Regions from separate parts of the Azoarcus olearius genome, predicted to be linked through region 1. Evidence: predicted binding sites of a transcription regulator. Region 1 holds the regulator's gene; the other holds the start of a gene.

Region 1 (7,354 bases):
GGAGCCCAGCCTGGAACGCATCCTGATGCAGGCAATGAGCGCGAGCGGCGAGGGCGGTGCGATCGAACCCGGGCTGGCCGACACCCTGCTGCGCCAGACCGCGCAGATCGCCCAGCGCCAGGAAGACATCGGCCTGCCGCCGGTGCTGCTGGTGCCGGCGCCGCTGCGCATGCTGCTGTCGCGCTTCCTGCGTCGCGCGGTGCCCACGCTCAAGGTCATCTCCAACGCCGAGGTGCCGGAGTCGCGCACGATCCGCGTCACCGCCATGGTCGGCGCCGCCGCCTGACCCCCGCCCCCAGCGCCGCTCGACGCATGCGGCGAGTGGAATAAGCGGGGGAAAGCCGGTTTATTCGCCCCATGGCGGGTAGGGCCGGCTGGCGATAATCCTGACAAAGCTGCGCGTATAGCGCGGTAGTCCGGAGAATCGACATGAACGTCAAGCGCTACTTTGCCCCCACCGCCCGCGAAGCCCTGCGTGCGTTGAAGGAGGAACTCGGAGCCGATGCCATCGTGCTGTCCAATCGGGCGGTCGAGGGCGGCGTCGAGATCCTGGCGCTTCCGGCCGATGCGGTCGGTGCCTTGCACAATGCCGCCCGCAGCGCGCGTCCCGCGCCCGCTGCGCCGCGCCAGCCGGCCTACCCGCCGGCCGCGCCGACCGGCTACCCGCAGGCGGCGGCCCGTCGCGACGAGCCGGTCGAACCCCGCGCGCCGGCGCGTCCCGCTCCGCGCTTCGACGACGACGATTTCCACGTCAGCCTGTCCGCCCTCGCGGCCGGCGCCGTTCCGCGCAATGCGGCCGCGCCCGCGGTGCGCCAGCCGGGCGACAAGGTCATCCGCCCGTTCAACCCGCCGCGCATCGAAACCGCGGACTACATGCTGCGCGAGGAAAAGCCGCAGCCCCGCAGCGCCCCGGCGCCGCGCCGCGCGGTGGAAGAGCCGGCGGCTACGGCCCCCGCTGCCGCGGCTGCAGCGCCCATGGTGGCGCCCGAAGCGGCCGTGCGCGACGACGGCCGCGTGCGCGAACTGCAGGAAACCAACGCCCGCCTGATGGCGGAACTCAGCGGCATCCGCGGCATGATCGAACGCCAGCTCGCCGGTTTTGCGTGGGGCGAAACCCGCCGCCAGGCGCCGGCCCGCGCCGCGATGGTGGGCGAACTGCTCGAAGCCGGCTTCTCCGCGCCGAGCGCGCGCAAGCTGGCCGAAGCCGTGGGCGAGGACGACAGCCCGCAAGCCGCGCGTGCCGCCGTGCGCGCCGAGCTCGACCGCGCGCTGCGCGCCCGCGCTTCCGACGACGACCTGATCGACCGCGGCGGCGTGTTCGCGCTGGTCGGCCCCACCGGCGTCGGCAAGACCACCACCACCGCCAAGCTCGCCGCGCGTTGCGTGGTGCGCCACGGCGCCAGCAAGCTCGCGCTGATCACCACCGACGGTTACCGCATCGGCGCGCAGGAGCAGTTGCGCATCTACGGCCGCATCCTCGGCGTGCCGGTGTTCTCGGTGCGCGACGCCGCCGACCTGCGCCAGACCCTGGCCGAACTGCGCAACAAGCACATGGTGCTGATCGACACCATGGGCGTCAGCCAGCGTGACCGCATGGTGGCCGAGCAGGCCGCGATGCTCACCGGCGCCGGCGAAGTGCGCCGCCTGCTGCTGCTCAACGCCACCTGCCGTGGCGACACGCTCGACGACGTGGTGCGCGCCTACGCCGGGCCTGACCTCGCCGGTGTGATCTTCTCCAAGGTGGATGAGGCGGCCTCGCTCGCGCCGGCGATCGACGTCGCGGTGCGCCGCAAGCTCGACCTGCTCTACGTCACCAACGGCCAGCGCGTGCCCGAAGACCTCCACCTGCCCAACCGCGCCTACCTGCTGCACCGCGCGCTGCGCGAGCAATCGGCCGAATCGCCGTGGCGCATGAATGGCGACGAAGCCGGCCTGATGCTCGCCGCCGGTTCGGGAGCCTGATCATGATTCCCGCCCGCGAAGACCAGGCGGCCGGGCTGCGCCGGCTGTTCCGCCGCGCGCCGCCCACCGTGGTGGCGCTGTATGCCGCCGGCCGTCAGCGCAGCTACAACGCGGTACGGGCCGCGCACCGCATCGCCGGCCAGGCCGAACGCGTGTTGCTGCTCGACGAGGCCACCGGTGAAGATTCGCTGGCAGATGCGCTCGGCCTGCCGCCGGGCGGCGATCTGCTGCAGATGCTGGATGGCCGCATGACGCTTGCCGACCTGCTGCAGCCGGTGCCTGGATTGATGGGCCGGGTGCCCGCGGCGGCAGCCGCGCTGGCGCTGCCGCTGCTCGACGACGCGCGCCGAGCCTGTCTGGTGGAAGCGGTGCGGGTGTTGCACCGCCACGCCGGCATCGTGCTGATCCACGCTGCTTCGGCGGCCGACCCTTCGCCCTTCGTCCACGCCGCGCCGCGGCGCCTGCTGGTGGCCGAGGTCAGCGCGAGCGGTGCGACCGAGGCCTACCAGGCGATCAAGCAACTGGCGGCGGCCGGGGCGGGTTCCTTGCACGTTGCCGTGTGCCGCGCGCGCAGCCGCACCGAGGCCGGCGCGTTCTTCGGCAGCCTGGAAAAGCTGGTGCGCCGCCACGTCGGCGTGCCGCTGGCCTTCGTCGGTGAAGTCGAGCGCGACGACATCGCCGCCGGCCTGCAGGCGCCGGTGGCGGAGTCCTCGCCGCGCGAGGCGGAAGCGGCTTTCCTGCGCCGCCTCGGCGCGCTCGCGGTGCCGCGTAGCCCGGGAGCATGAGAACATGCATCCATACACTTATCCGGCTGGAAATGGGGGCGGGGCTGCGGGAAAATGGCCTCCCCGCAATAGCGACGACGGCGAGCCCGAGCGGCCCCGGCGCAAGAAGATACAGGCGACCTGGATGTACGACGCAGAGGGCAATCTCGACAAGGATCACCTCGTTGTAGCCTACGCCCCGCTGGTCAAGCGCATCGCTTTCCAGTTGATGGCGAAGCTGCCGGCGAGCGTGGAGGTCGAGGATCTGATCCAGAACGGCATGATGGGCCTGCTCGACGCCATCGGCCGCTACGAGGAAGGGCTGGGCGCCCAGTTCGAAACCTACGCGGTGCAGCGGGTGCGCGGCGCCATGCTCGACGGCCTGCGCGAGAACGACTGGCTGCCGCGCAGCCTGCGGCGCGACATGCGGCGCATCGAATCGGCCATCCACGTGCTCGAACAGCAGCATGGCCGCCCGCCGAGCGAAACCGAGCTGGCCGAGTCGCTCGGCGTGCCGCTGCCTGAGTACCAGCGCATGCTGCAGGACGCGCGCGGTCACCAGCTGGTGTATTTCGAGGATTTCACCGATGGCGAGGGCGAGGACTTCCTCGACCGCCACCTCGGCGCGCACGAGTCGAACCCGGCCGAGCTGCTGGAGGACGCCGACATGCGCGCGAACCTGATCCGCGCGATCGACGACCTGCCAGAGCGCGAGAAGCTGGTGATGGCGCTGTACTACGAAGAAGAACTGAACCTGCGCGAGATCGGCGAGGTGCTGGGCGTCACGGAGTCGCGCGTGTGCCAGCTCCACAGCCAGGCGGTGGCCCGTCTGCGCGCCCGCGTCATGGGCGCCCGCGCCCCGGTCAGCGGCGGTGCCCGTCGCGGCCGCCCGCCCAAACGGCCGCCGGAGGCCTGAGCCCTTCCACGCCCTGCCGCCCGGCGGTCCGGTCTCTCCGGCCGGGCACCAACCGGACTGAACCCGCATGGACAGCATCAGCCTCGTCGGACTCACCCTCGGTGTCGCCGCGATCCTCATCGGCCAGGCGATGGAGGGCGGCCATATCGCCTCGCTGCTGCAGCCGACCGCCTTCCTGATCGTCATCGGCGGCACCCTCGGCGCGGTGATGCTGCAAAGCCCGCTGCGCGTCTTCAAGGAGGGCATGCGGATGGCGAAGTGGGTGTTCATCACCCCGGCGACGAGCCACGCGCAGTTGATCCAGCAGGTCACAAACTGGAGCCATGTCGCGCGCAAGGAGGGTCTGCTCGCGCTCGAAGCGCAGATCCCGCGCCTGCCCGACCCCTTCATGCGCAAGGGCTTGCAGATGCTGGTCGATGGCGTGGAGCCGGGCCGCCTGCGTGAGGTGCTGGAGGTCGAAATCGGCGCGTGGGAGGCGCAGTTGCGCCAGTGTGCGCGAATCTGGGAAAGCGCCGGCGGCTACGCGCCGACGGTCGGCATCCTGGGCGCGGTGATGGGCCTCATCCATGTGATGGAGAACCTCTCCGACCCCGCCAAGCTCGGCTCCGGCATCGCGGTCGCCTTTGTCGCCACCATCTACGGCGTCGGTTCCGCCAACCTCATCTTCCTGCCGATCGCCAAGAAGCTGCTCGCCCACATCGGCACGCTGGTGGCGCAGCGCGAAATGTTCGTCGACGGCCTCGTCGGCATCGCCAATGGCGACAACCCCCGCATCATCGAAAGCCGCATGCAGGGCTACGTGGTCTGACGCGCCACCTTCGCCCCCTGGGGGCCGCCCCGCGGCAGCAGGGCGGTGCCTTGCACCTATAGCCGGAAGCTGTCGATCGACCCTTTCAGCTCGTCGGCCAGCCGATGCAGCCGGTCCGCGGTGTCCGCCATGCGACCGAGGGCGCCGTGGCTGTCTTCCACCATCTGAGCGATACGCTCCACCTGCTGCGCGATCTGCGTGCTCGCTGCGCTTTGCTCGCGTACCGCCTGGCTGATCTGTTCGACCTCTTCGGCCGCGCGGCTGGACGACTGGCTCGCCGCGCCGACCGCGGCGGAGGTGCCGGCCATGCTGTCGCGGCTGGATTCCAGCGCCTGCAGGCCGTGGTTCAAGGCCTGTTCCAGCGCGTGGGCCTGCTCGCCCAGCGTGGAGGTGATGGCGTCGATCGCGCTCGCGGAATGGCCCGACTTCTCGGCGAGCTTGCGCACCTCGTCCGCCACCACTGCGAAGCCGCGGCCCTGTTCGCCGGCGCGCGCCGCCTCGATCGCGGCGTTCAGCGCGAGCAGGTTGGTCTGGTCGGCGATCTCGCGCACCTGCTGGGTCATCGCGGTGATCTTCTCGGCGTTCTGGATGAAGGCGCGGGCGGTTTCGGTGACTGCGTTCATCACGCTGGTCGATTCATCCACCGAGGCGGCCAGCGCGGCCAGCCGCGCTTCGGCGGCGCGGGCCTCGTCGCGGCCCGAACGCGATAGCGCGCTGACGCGGCCGGCGTTGTCGCTGATCGCCTGGATCGAGGCGGTGACCTCGTCCAGCGTCGCGGCGGTCGAGGCCGCCACATCGGCGGTGCCGGCGGTGGCGTCGGCGACGCCGCGGGTTTCGTGCGCCATGCCGCCCGCGGCGTCATCCACCTGCTGGATCGAGCGTGCCACCTGCTGGATGAGCGCGCCGAGGTCGCGCCGGATGGATTCGGCGCTGGTAGCGATGCGGCCGATCTCGTCGCGCGTGTGGGCGACGATCGGGGCGCTGAAGTCGCCGCGCGCCAGCCGGTGCAGGCTGGCTTCCAGTTCTTCCGCCGGCCGCGTGACCTGCTGCCGCAGCAGCCACAGGAAAATGCCGAACGCGAGCGCGCAGGCCACCGCCATCAGCGCCACGCTGAGCGAGATCGCGCGCTGCGAGCTGCGCTGGATCGCGTCGGTCTGGTTGTCGATATGGCGCACCATCGCTTCGACCAGGCGGTCGAGCAACGCGTCGGAAGCGGCGTCGCTGTCGCGCACGTTCTGTTCAAGGTCGTAGATGTTGAAATCGACCTTGTAGTCGTTCAGGGCCTGCTGGTAGTGCGCGCCGAGCGCAAGGTGTTCGGCGCTGAACTGTTCGGCGAGCTGGCGTACTTCCGCGGCGTCCACGCCCTTGAGCGCGGCGACCTTGCCCTCCACCTGCTGTTCCAGCGTGCGGAAGGTTTTCCAGTGCGCTTCCTGCGCACCGGCGTCGGTGATCCGCAGCAGGGTGTTTTTCCACGCCAGCAACTGGTCGTAGTAATCCACCTTGCTCTCGAGCGTGGTGGCGCGCAGTTGCTGAAGCTCCGCCAGCCGGCCGCTCGTGAGGTCGTCGATGCTGCGGTATTGCAGGAAAAGGCCCACACCGGCTGCGAGCAGCACAAGCGCGGTGCCGCCACCGCAGATCAGCAGCAGCTTGTTGCGCACGCTGTTGAAGATGAAGTCCATGATGAATCCAGTCGGGGTGCGTGGTCTGCACTGTAACGACAGAGCGGACGCGGCCTTTAGAGGGAAAACCCCTAGCGGCGCGCGCCGGCGCCGCTAAAGGATGGCGCGCTTTTTCCGTAGAATGCCCCAACTGAACCCGCACGCCGCCTGGCCGCCACCCGCACCCGCGAGGCGGTCGCCCCGTCCGACCGCCGGGCGGGGACGCGGCCCCGGAGCCCCCGATGCCACGCCGCCGCAAACTTGAAGACGAGCACGAGAATCACGAGCGCTGGCTCGTGTCCTATGCCGACTTCATCACGCTGCTGTTCGCCTTCTTCGTCGTCATGTATTCGCTGTCGTCGATCAATGAGGGTAAGTACCGGGTGTTGTCCGATTCCCTGGTGCAGGCCTTTCGCAGCATCAACATCAACGAAAGCGGACAGCAGATCGTGCTGCCGCCGGTCAGCGTGATGTCGCCGGCCGCCCCGGCGCCCGCCGCCTCCACGCGTTCGCCGGAGGAAGAGGCGAAGCGCCAGCAGACCGCGCAGCGGATGCGCAATATGGCCGAGGAGATCCGGCGCGTGCTGGCGCCGCTGACGCAGGACGGGCAGGTCAGCATTTCCGAGGGCGCCTTCGGCATCGCGGTGGAAATCAACGCCAGCGTCCTGTTCGCCCCGGGCGAGGCCACGCTCGGTGCGCCCGCGGTGTCCGCGCTGCGGGCGGTCGCGCAGGTGCTGGCGGGAGCGGAGTTTCCGATCACTATCGAAGGTCATACCGACAACATTCCGATCAGCAATCTGCGCTTCCCGTCCAACTGGGAGCTGTCGGCGGTGCGTGCGTCGTCGGTGGTGCGGCTTTTCATCGAGTCCGGCGTGCGCGCCGAACGACTCACCGCCGCGGGTTACGCGGACCAGCGCCCGGTGGCCGGCAACGACACCGACGCGGGACGGGCGCGCAACCGCCGGGTCACGATCATGATCGAATCGCGGGTGGGCGAAATGGCGCCGGCCGCGCCCGGACGGATCGGCGCGGACGACCCCATCCGTTCCATCCTGCCCGACCAGGCGCCGCCCTCGCAGTAGGTCTTCCGGCATAGGGCGGACAACGCCGTTGACCGTGGTCAAGATCGCGCTGCGCGGCGGGTTACATACTCGCGCCATCGCAAAGACAACGGATGGTGGGGAAGCGCATGGCCGAACTGTTCGAATGGAACGACGACTACAACGTGGGCGTCGCCGACATCGAC
Region 2 (7,354 bases), 1.6 Mb from region 1:
CCGGCAGAAGGGCCCGGAGCACATCGCCGCCTACAACTGGATGCAGGACTACGCCAGCAAGGTCATCGCCGAGCGCCGCGCCAACCCGAAGGACGACCTCATCTCGCACTTCTCGATGGCCGAAATCGACGGCGACCGCCTCGACGAGCGCGAGGTGCTGCTCACCGTGACGACGCTGATCATGGCCGGCATCGAATCGCTCGGCGGCTTCATGGGCATGTTCGCGCTCAACATGGCCGACCACGCCGACGCCCGACGCCAGTGCGTCGCCAATCCCGACCTGCTGGTGGATGCGATCGAGGAGTCGCTGCGCTTCAACACCTCGGCGCAGCGCTTCCGCCGCTGCCTCACGCGCGACCACACCCTGCACGGTCAGACCATGCGTGAAGGCGACTTCGTCTGTCTCGCCTACGGCTCCGGAAACCGCGACGAACGCCAGTTCCCCAATCCGGACGTGTATGACATCGGCCGCAAGCCCAAGGGCCACCTCGGCTTTGGCGGTGCGGTGCATGCCTGCCTCGGCACCACCATCGCCCGCATCTCGGTGAAGGCGGCGATGAACGCCTTCCACCGCGTGGTGCCGGACTACGTGCGCGTGCAGGAACACCTGCCGTGGATGCCGTCCTCCACCTTCCGCAGCCCGCTGCGGCTGGAACTGGCGCGCGCCTGATCCGCCCTGCCCTATCCGCCGCGGCGCCGTGCGCACCGCGGCGGATGTTTTCGCATTCACCCCACCCAGAACAGAGGAGACAACCATGGTCACCGTCACCTACATCGAACCCAACGGCAACGAACAGCAGATCGACGTCCCCGAAGGCTGGAGCCTGATGCAGGCCGCCATGTCGAACGGCGTGGACGGCATGGAGGCCGAATGCGGCGGCTCCTGCGCCTGCGCCACCTGTCATTGCTACGTGGACGAGGCCTGGGCCGAGCGCGTGCCGGCCGCCGCCGAAAACGAACTGGCGATGCTCGACAACGTCGCCGCCGAACGCCGCCCGACCAGCCGCCTGTCCTGCCAGATCAAGGCCACCGCGGCGCTGGAAGGCATCGTGCTGCGCCTGCCCGTCAACCAGAGCTGAGGCATGGACGCGCCGCTCATCGCCGGCCCCGAGGGCGCCGGCCTGCCGGGCAACGGCCCGGTGGTCATCGTCGGCGCCGGCCAGTCCGGGCTGCAGGTGGCCGAATCGCTGCGCAGCGAGGGCTATGCCGGCGTGATCGTCATGATCGGCGACGAGCCCTGCCCGCCCTACCATCGCCCGCCGCTGTCCAAGGCCTATCTCGCCGGTGAGGCGAGCGAGGCGCAGCTCACCATCCGCGCGCCCGAGGCGCTCGCGAAGAAGCAGATCGAGTTCGTCGCCGGCGTCGGCGTGGAGTCCATCGACCGCGCCAACACCCTGCTCACGCTGACCGACGGCCGCAAGCTCGCCTACGCCGCGCTCGCGCTCGCCACCGGCTCGCGCGCGCGGCCGCTGCCGGTGCCCGGCGCCGACCTCGCCAACGTGTTCGCGCTGCGCACGCTGGAGGACACCCGCCGCATCGCCGCCGCGCTGGCCGCGGCACAGCGCGTGGTGGTGATCGGCGGCGGCTTCATCGGCCTGGAATTCGCCGCGGTCGCCGCCAAGCAGGGCAAACAGGTCACCGTGCTGGAGGCCGCCGGGCGGTTGATGGCGCGGGTGGTGGCACCGCCGGTGTCGGATTTCTACGCCGCGCTGCACCGCGGCCACGGCGTCGCCATCGAACTCGGTGCAGCCGTGTCGGCGCTGCGCGGCAAGGCCGGCCCGGCGCAGGACGCGGTCGCCGCCGTATGCACCGCCGACGGCCGCGAATTCCCCGCCGACCTGGTGATCGTCGGCATCGGCATCCTGCCCAACAGCGAACTCGCCGAAGCGGCCGGACTCGCCTGCAACCGCGGCATCGTGGTCGACGGCTGCTCGCGCACCGCCGACCCGCGCATCGTCGCCAGCGGCGACTGCACCGCGCGGCGGCTGGAAGACGGCAGCCTGCTGCGGCTGGAATCGGTGCAGAACGCGGTGGAACAGGGCAAATCGGCCGCCGCCGCGCTGCTCGGCAAGGAACGCCGCTTCGACGCCGCCCCCTGGTTCTGGTCCGACCAGTACGACGTCAAGCTGCAGATGGTGGGCTTGTCCGCCGGCTACGACCAGGTCGTCAGCCGTGGCGAGGTCGAAAGCCAGCGCTTCTCGGTGTTCTACTTCCGCACCGGCAAACTGGTGGCGATCGATTCGATCAACCAGCCACAGGTACACATGCTCGGCCGCAAACTGCTCGACAAGGGCAACAGCCTGACGGCGGCACAGGCGGCAGACCCGGCGTTCGATCTCGCGGGGGCTGCGGCCTGAAGCAGGGAGCGGCCAGCCGCTCCCTGCTTCAGGATCGGGTTCCACGGTCGGTCCTCGGGTTGGTTCCCCTCCAGGCCGGAGGCCGAAACGCGGCGGCGGACGTGATATGTCCGAAATCAGCAGCTAGAATATAAGCACTTCTTTATATTCCAGCTGACCATGACGACCTCCGCGCCGCAGCCCGCCGACATCCGGTCCTTCTTCGACGACGAAACCTGCACCGTCACGCACGTGGTGGCCTGCCCGCAGACGCGGCGCGCGGCCATCATCGACAGCGTGCTCGACTTCGACCCCAAGTCCGGGCGCACCCGCCACACGCAGGCGGACCGCGTGATCGGGCACGTGCGCGCGGCCGGACTGACGGTGGAGTGGCTGCTGGAAACCCACGCCCACGCCGACCACCTCAGCGCCGCGCCCTACCTGCAGCAGGCGCTGGGCGGCCGCACCGCCATCGGCGAGCACATCCGCGAGGTGCAGGCGGTGTTCAAGCGCATCTTCAATGCCCACGACCTCGGCACCGAGGGCCGCGAGTTCGACCGCCTGTTCGCCGACGGCGAGCGCTTTCACATCGGCGAGCTCGAAGTGGAGGTGATGCACACCCCGGGCCACACGCCAGCCTGCATCAGCTACCGCGTGGGCGACGACGTCTTCGTCGGCGACACCCTGTTCATGCCTGACTACGGCACCGCGCGCTGCGACTTTCCCGGCGGCGATGCGGCCACGCTGTACCGTTCCATCCAGAAGCTGCTGGCGCTGCCGCCGCACACCCGGCTGCACCTGTGCCACGACTACCCGCCTGACGGTCGCGCGCCGGCCTGGGTCAGCACCGTGGCCGAACAGCGGGCAGGCAACATCCACGTGGGAGACGGCAACAGCGAGGCCGCCTTCGTGGCGCTGCGCAACGCGCGCGACGCGACCCTGGCGATGCCGGTGCTGATACTGCCGGCGGTGCAGGTGAACGTGCGCGCCGGCCACCTGCCGCCGCCGGAGGACAACGGCGTGCGCTACCTCAAGCTGCCGCTGAACCTGCTGTAGGCTCAGCCGGCGGCACGCACGAGCCAGTCGCGCAGCAAGGTGCCCGCGGCGGTGGCGCAGGCCGCGCCGTAGCGTTCGGTGTCGGCCCGCAGCGCGGCCAGCGAAACCCGGGCGTGGGCAAGTTCGCAGGCGTGGCCGATCAGCCAGCGCTCGATGCCGGCAGGGTCGGCCTCGGGATGGAACTGCAAGGCCAGCACTGCCTCGCCAAGCTGGAAGGCCTGGTGCGGCGTGAGCGGCGTGGAGGCCAGCAGCGTGGCACCTTCGGGCAGATCGAAGGTGTCGCCGTGCCAGTGCAGCACCGCCACGCCGGGTGCGCCGAGTGGAGCCAGCACCGAGTCGCGCCCCGCCGCGCTCAGCGTCAGCGCGCTCCAGCCGATCTCCTTGGCCGGACCGGGATACACCCGCGCGCCGGCAGCGGCGGCGATCAGCTGGGCGCCGAGGCAGATGCCGAGCAGCGGCTTGCCGCTTGCCAGCCGGGCGCGGGCGAGTTCGATCTCGTCGGCGACGAAGGGATAGGCCTCGGTCTCATAGACCCCGATCGGGCCGCCGAGGATGACCAGCAGGTCGGCTTCAGCGGCTTCGGCCGCGCCGATGCGGTCGATGCCCGCCTGGCGATAGTCGATGTGGTAGCCGGCCTGATGCAGGACCGGTTCGAACACGCCGAGGTCTTCGAAGGCGACGTGGCGCAACGCGATGCATTTCTTCATGACGCGATTCTCCGCAAGCGAGGGAAGTGCGATGCCGGCGGCAAGTGCACCGCGGGTTGGATTGCCCGCGCGCCGGCGCTGTCCCGATCATGCCACCAGACTTGCCGGCGGGGCATTGACCGCGCGTCGACTTGTCGCCGAAACTGCCTCATCCCCCCCGTTTTACGCAGGATGTCCGCATGTCCACCGCCACCGATGACGCCCCGCCTTCGCCCCGCGAACTCGACCCGCTGATCGACGAACTGCGCGCGAGCATCGCCCATCATCTCGCCACCGGCAGCGCGCGCTCCGCTGACAACGGCCGCCGCGCGCTGGCACGCCTGGGCGCGCTGCTCGACAACGCCGGCCGCACCGCGGCCTGCGGCGGCGGCAACATCGAGCACCAGCCGGCGCTCGCCGACCTGCTCGGCCTGCTGTCGCGTCAGGCGATCGCGCCCTCCCACAGCGACGCCCGCCAGATCGCGCGCAGCCTGGAGGCGCTGAGCCACAGCGCGGACACCGGCATGGGTGCGGCGCTACGCAGCAGCATCGTCCGGCTCGCCGAGGAATGGCGCCTGCGCGAACGCCGCGCGGGCGACCTGGAAACCGGGCTGCGGGAGTAACCCGCGCAGCACACGCGCCAGCGCGTGGGCGGGCACCGGGCGGCCCGCGGAGTTGTAACCGAAGTGCTAAATATTCGCCGAGGGCGGCCGATATGAGGCTCGACGCAATCATGCGAGCCGAGTTTCCCCGCCTTCGATGCGAATCCAGACCAACACCGCCACGTTGTTCTCGCAGCGCCAGTTGACCCAGTCCTCGCAAGGGCTGGCGACCAGCCTGCAGCGGCTGTCGTCCGGCCTGCGCATCAATTCCGCCAAGGATGACGCCGCGGGGCTGGCGATCAGCGAGCGCATGACCGCGCAGATCAAGGGTCTGAACCAGGCGCGGCGCAACGCCAACGACAGCATCTCGCTGCTGATGACCGCCGAAGGCGCGATGGGCAGCGTGTCGGACGCGCTGCAGCGAGTGCGCGAACTCGCCGTGCAGGCGGCCAACGCCACCAACTCCGCCAGCGACAAGGCGGCGCTGCAGCAGGAGGTCAACCAGCTGCTGCAGGGCGTGGACCAGATCGGCACCCATACCCAATTCAACGGCCAGAAGCTGTTCTCGCAGGGCCGCAGCTCCATCGGCGGCGACCCCGACAAGCGTGCGGTGCTCGACAGCCTGCAGGACTGGGCCGGCGCCGCGACCGAACGCATCCGCGACTTCTACGGCCTGCAGGGCGACGGCGCCGACATGGACGTGAACCTGTACGAGGATGCCGCCGGCGGCGTGCTCGCCTCGGTGAGCTACGTGGGCGTGGATGGCCAGGGCCGCTCGCTCAACCTCACGCTCAACATCGACATGGCGGATTTCGTGCCGGCCAATCCGCCCAACGGCGGCTCGGCGCCGATGTACAACGACCGCATCATCACGCACGAGATGGTGCACGCGGTGATGGGCCGCACGATGAACTTCAGCTCGCTGCCGAGCTGGTTCAAGGAAGGCGCGGCGGAATACATCCACGGCGCGGACGAACGCGTGGCCGGCGACCTGCTCGGCGGCGGCACCTACGCCGCCAACCTGACTGCGGTGTCGGGCGCCTTCGCCGCGGACGACGTCTCCGGTTCGCCCGGCTATTCCGCCGGCTACCTGGCGATGCGTTTCATGGACCGCGGCATGGGCGTGAAGGCGGTGATGGCGCGGCTCGCGGCCGGCGACACGCTGGACCAGGCGATCAACAGCGCCAGCGGCGGCACCTATGCCAACGAAGCCGCCTTCAAGGCGGCGGTGAATTCCGCCTTCGCCAGCATCGACACCACCAGCCAGGCCAGTGTCAGCGCCTCGCTCAAGTCCGCCTTCGGCGTCGATCTGTCGAACAGCGATACCGGCGCAATCGGCGGTGCAGACGCCAATGGCGGCAACACCTACACCGCGGCCAGCATCGTCGCCGACAGCGGCAGCTTCTTCGGCTTCAACCTGAAAATGCCGGAAATCGGCGGCGGTGCCGGCCAGAACGAGTTCATCTTCCAGGTGGGTGCCAAGGGCGGCGAGGACATCACCGCGATGATCGGAGCGATGAACATCGGCGCGCTCGGTCTCGCCGGCACCGACCTCACCACCAGCCCGCAGAGCGCGATCCGCGCGGTGGACCGCGCACTCGACTATGTGAACCGGCAGCGCGCGCGCGTCGGCGCACTGCAGTCGCGCATGGAATCCACCATCTCGCGGCTCGAAAACGCGGCCGAGAACGCCAGCGCCTCGCGCTCGCGCATCCGCGACACCGACTTCGCCGCCGAAACCGCCAACCTCACCCGGCAGACCATCCTGCAGAACGCGGGCATTGCGATGACCACCCAGGCCAACGCCATCCCGCAGCTCGCGCTGCAACTGCTCGGCTAACCCGCCGCTATCGGCGCGCCTGCCCGCAGCACGCCCACCACCACGCTGAGGGTGACGAAGGAGGCAACCGTGGTCACCACCAGCGCCGCCGAGCACATCCCATCCTGGCCGTACTTCTGGCCGATGATCGGATAGACCGTCGCCATCGGCGCGCTGGCGAACAGCACCCCGGCCATCTGCAGCACCGGATCGACCGGCGGCAGCAGCCAGAACATTGTCAGCACCGCCAGCGGATGCAGTACCAGCTTGCCGGCGGCGATCAGGCCGAGGTCGGCCACCATGCCGCCCACCTTCTGGCCGACCAGCGCGCCGCCGATCACGAACAGGGCCACCGGCGCCGACGCCAGCGCCAGCATGTCGATCGCCTTCGCCAGCATCAGCGGCGGGCGCAGCCCGAGGAGGGAGGCACCGAAGCCGGCGAGGATGGCGAGCACGATCGGGTTCTTCAGCAGCCGCGCGAAGGTCTGCGCCACCACCCGGCCGAGCTTGGCACCGTTGTCGCCGCTGCTTTCCGCCAGCGCGATCACCAGTGGCAGCAGGATCAGGTTCTCGACGATCAGCGCCAGCGCAAGCCCCACCGCCGCCACCTGGCCGAAAAGCTGCAGCGCCACCGGAAAGCCGATGAAGGCGCTGTTGGACATCGCCATTCCCATGCCGACGATGGCGGCCTTGGGCATGGGCTGGCGGCGCAGCACCCGCATCACCATCACGCCAACGCCGAAGGCGGCGAGCGATCCGATGGCGTAGGCGGCGAGATGGGTCGGGTTCATCACCTCGCCGAAGCTGCGCTGCGACAGCGCCTTGAACAGCACCGCCGGCAGCGCGATGTTGATG

What was found. Region 1 encodes FliA, which starts transcription of late flagellar genes. Its sites were predicted from a motif close to CTAAAGTTNNNNNNNNNNNNGCCGNTA; they were not measured.
Region 2: a site for FliA is predicted at 4,768-4,794, ahead of dqs_RS13255 (flagellinolysin). Genes of this name have one in related genera too.

The regions. Positions count from the first base shown of each region.
Region 1 covers NZ_CP016210.1:1,271,138-1,278,491, forward strand. Annotated here, with positions in the region: gene flhA (flagellar biosynthesis protein FlhA) at 1-286, shown strand, start outside; gene flhF (flagellar biosynthesis protein FlhF) at 430-1,962, shown strand; gene dqs_RS05990 (MinD/ParA family ATP-binding protein) at 1,965-2,747, shown strand; gene dqs_RS05995 (RNA polymerase sigma factor FliA) at 2,872-3,642, shown strand; gene dqs_RS06000 (flagellar motor protein) at 3,710-4,450, shown strand; gene dqs_RS06005 (methyl-accepting chemotaxis protein) at 4,507-6,129, opposite strand; gene motD (flagellar motor protein MotD) at 6,351-7,190, shown strand; gene dqs_RS06015 (bacteriohemerythrin) at 7,298-7,354, shown strand, end outside.
Region 2 covers NZ_CP016210.1:2,892,232-2,899,585, forward strand. Annotated here, with positions in the region: gene dqs_RS13225 (cytochrome P450) at 1-670, shown strand, start outside; gene dqs_RS13230 (2Fe-2S iron-sulfur cluster-binding protein) at 756-1,079, shown strand; gene dqs_RS13235 (NAD(P)/FAD-dependent oxidoreductase) at 1,083-2,357, shown strand; gene dqs_RS13240 (MBL fold metallo-hydrolase) at 2,517-3,392, shown strand; gene dqs_RS13245 (glutamine amidotransferase) at 3,395-4,099, opposite strand; gene dqs_RS13250 (hypothetical protein) at 4,279-4,701, shown strand; gene dqs_RS13255 (flagellinolysin) at 4,838-6,520, shown strand; gene dqs_RS13260 (AEC family transporter) at 6,517-7,354, opposite strand, start outside.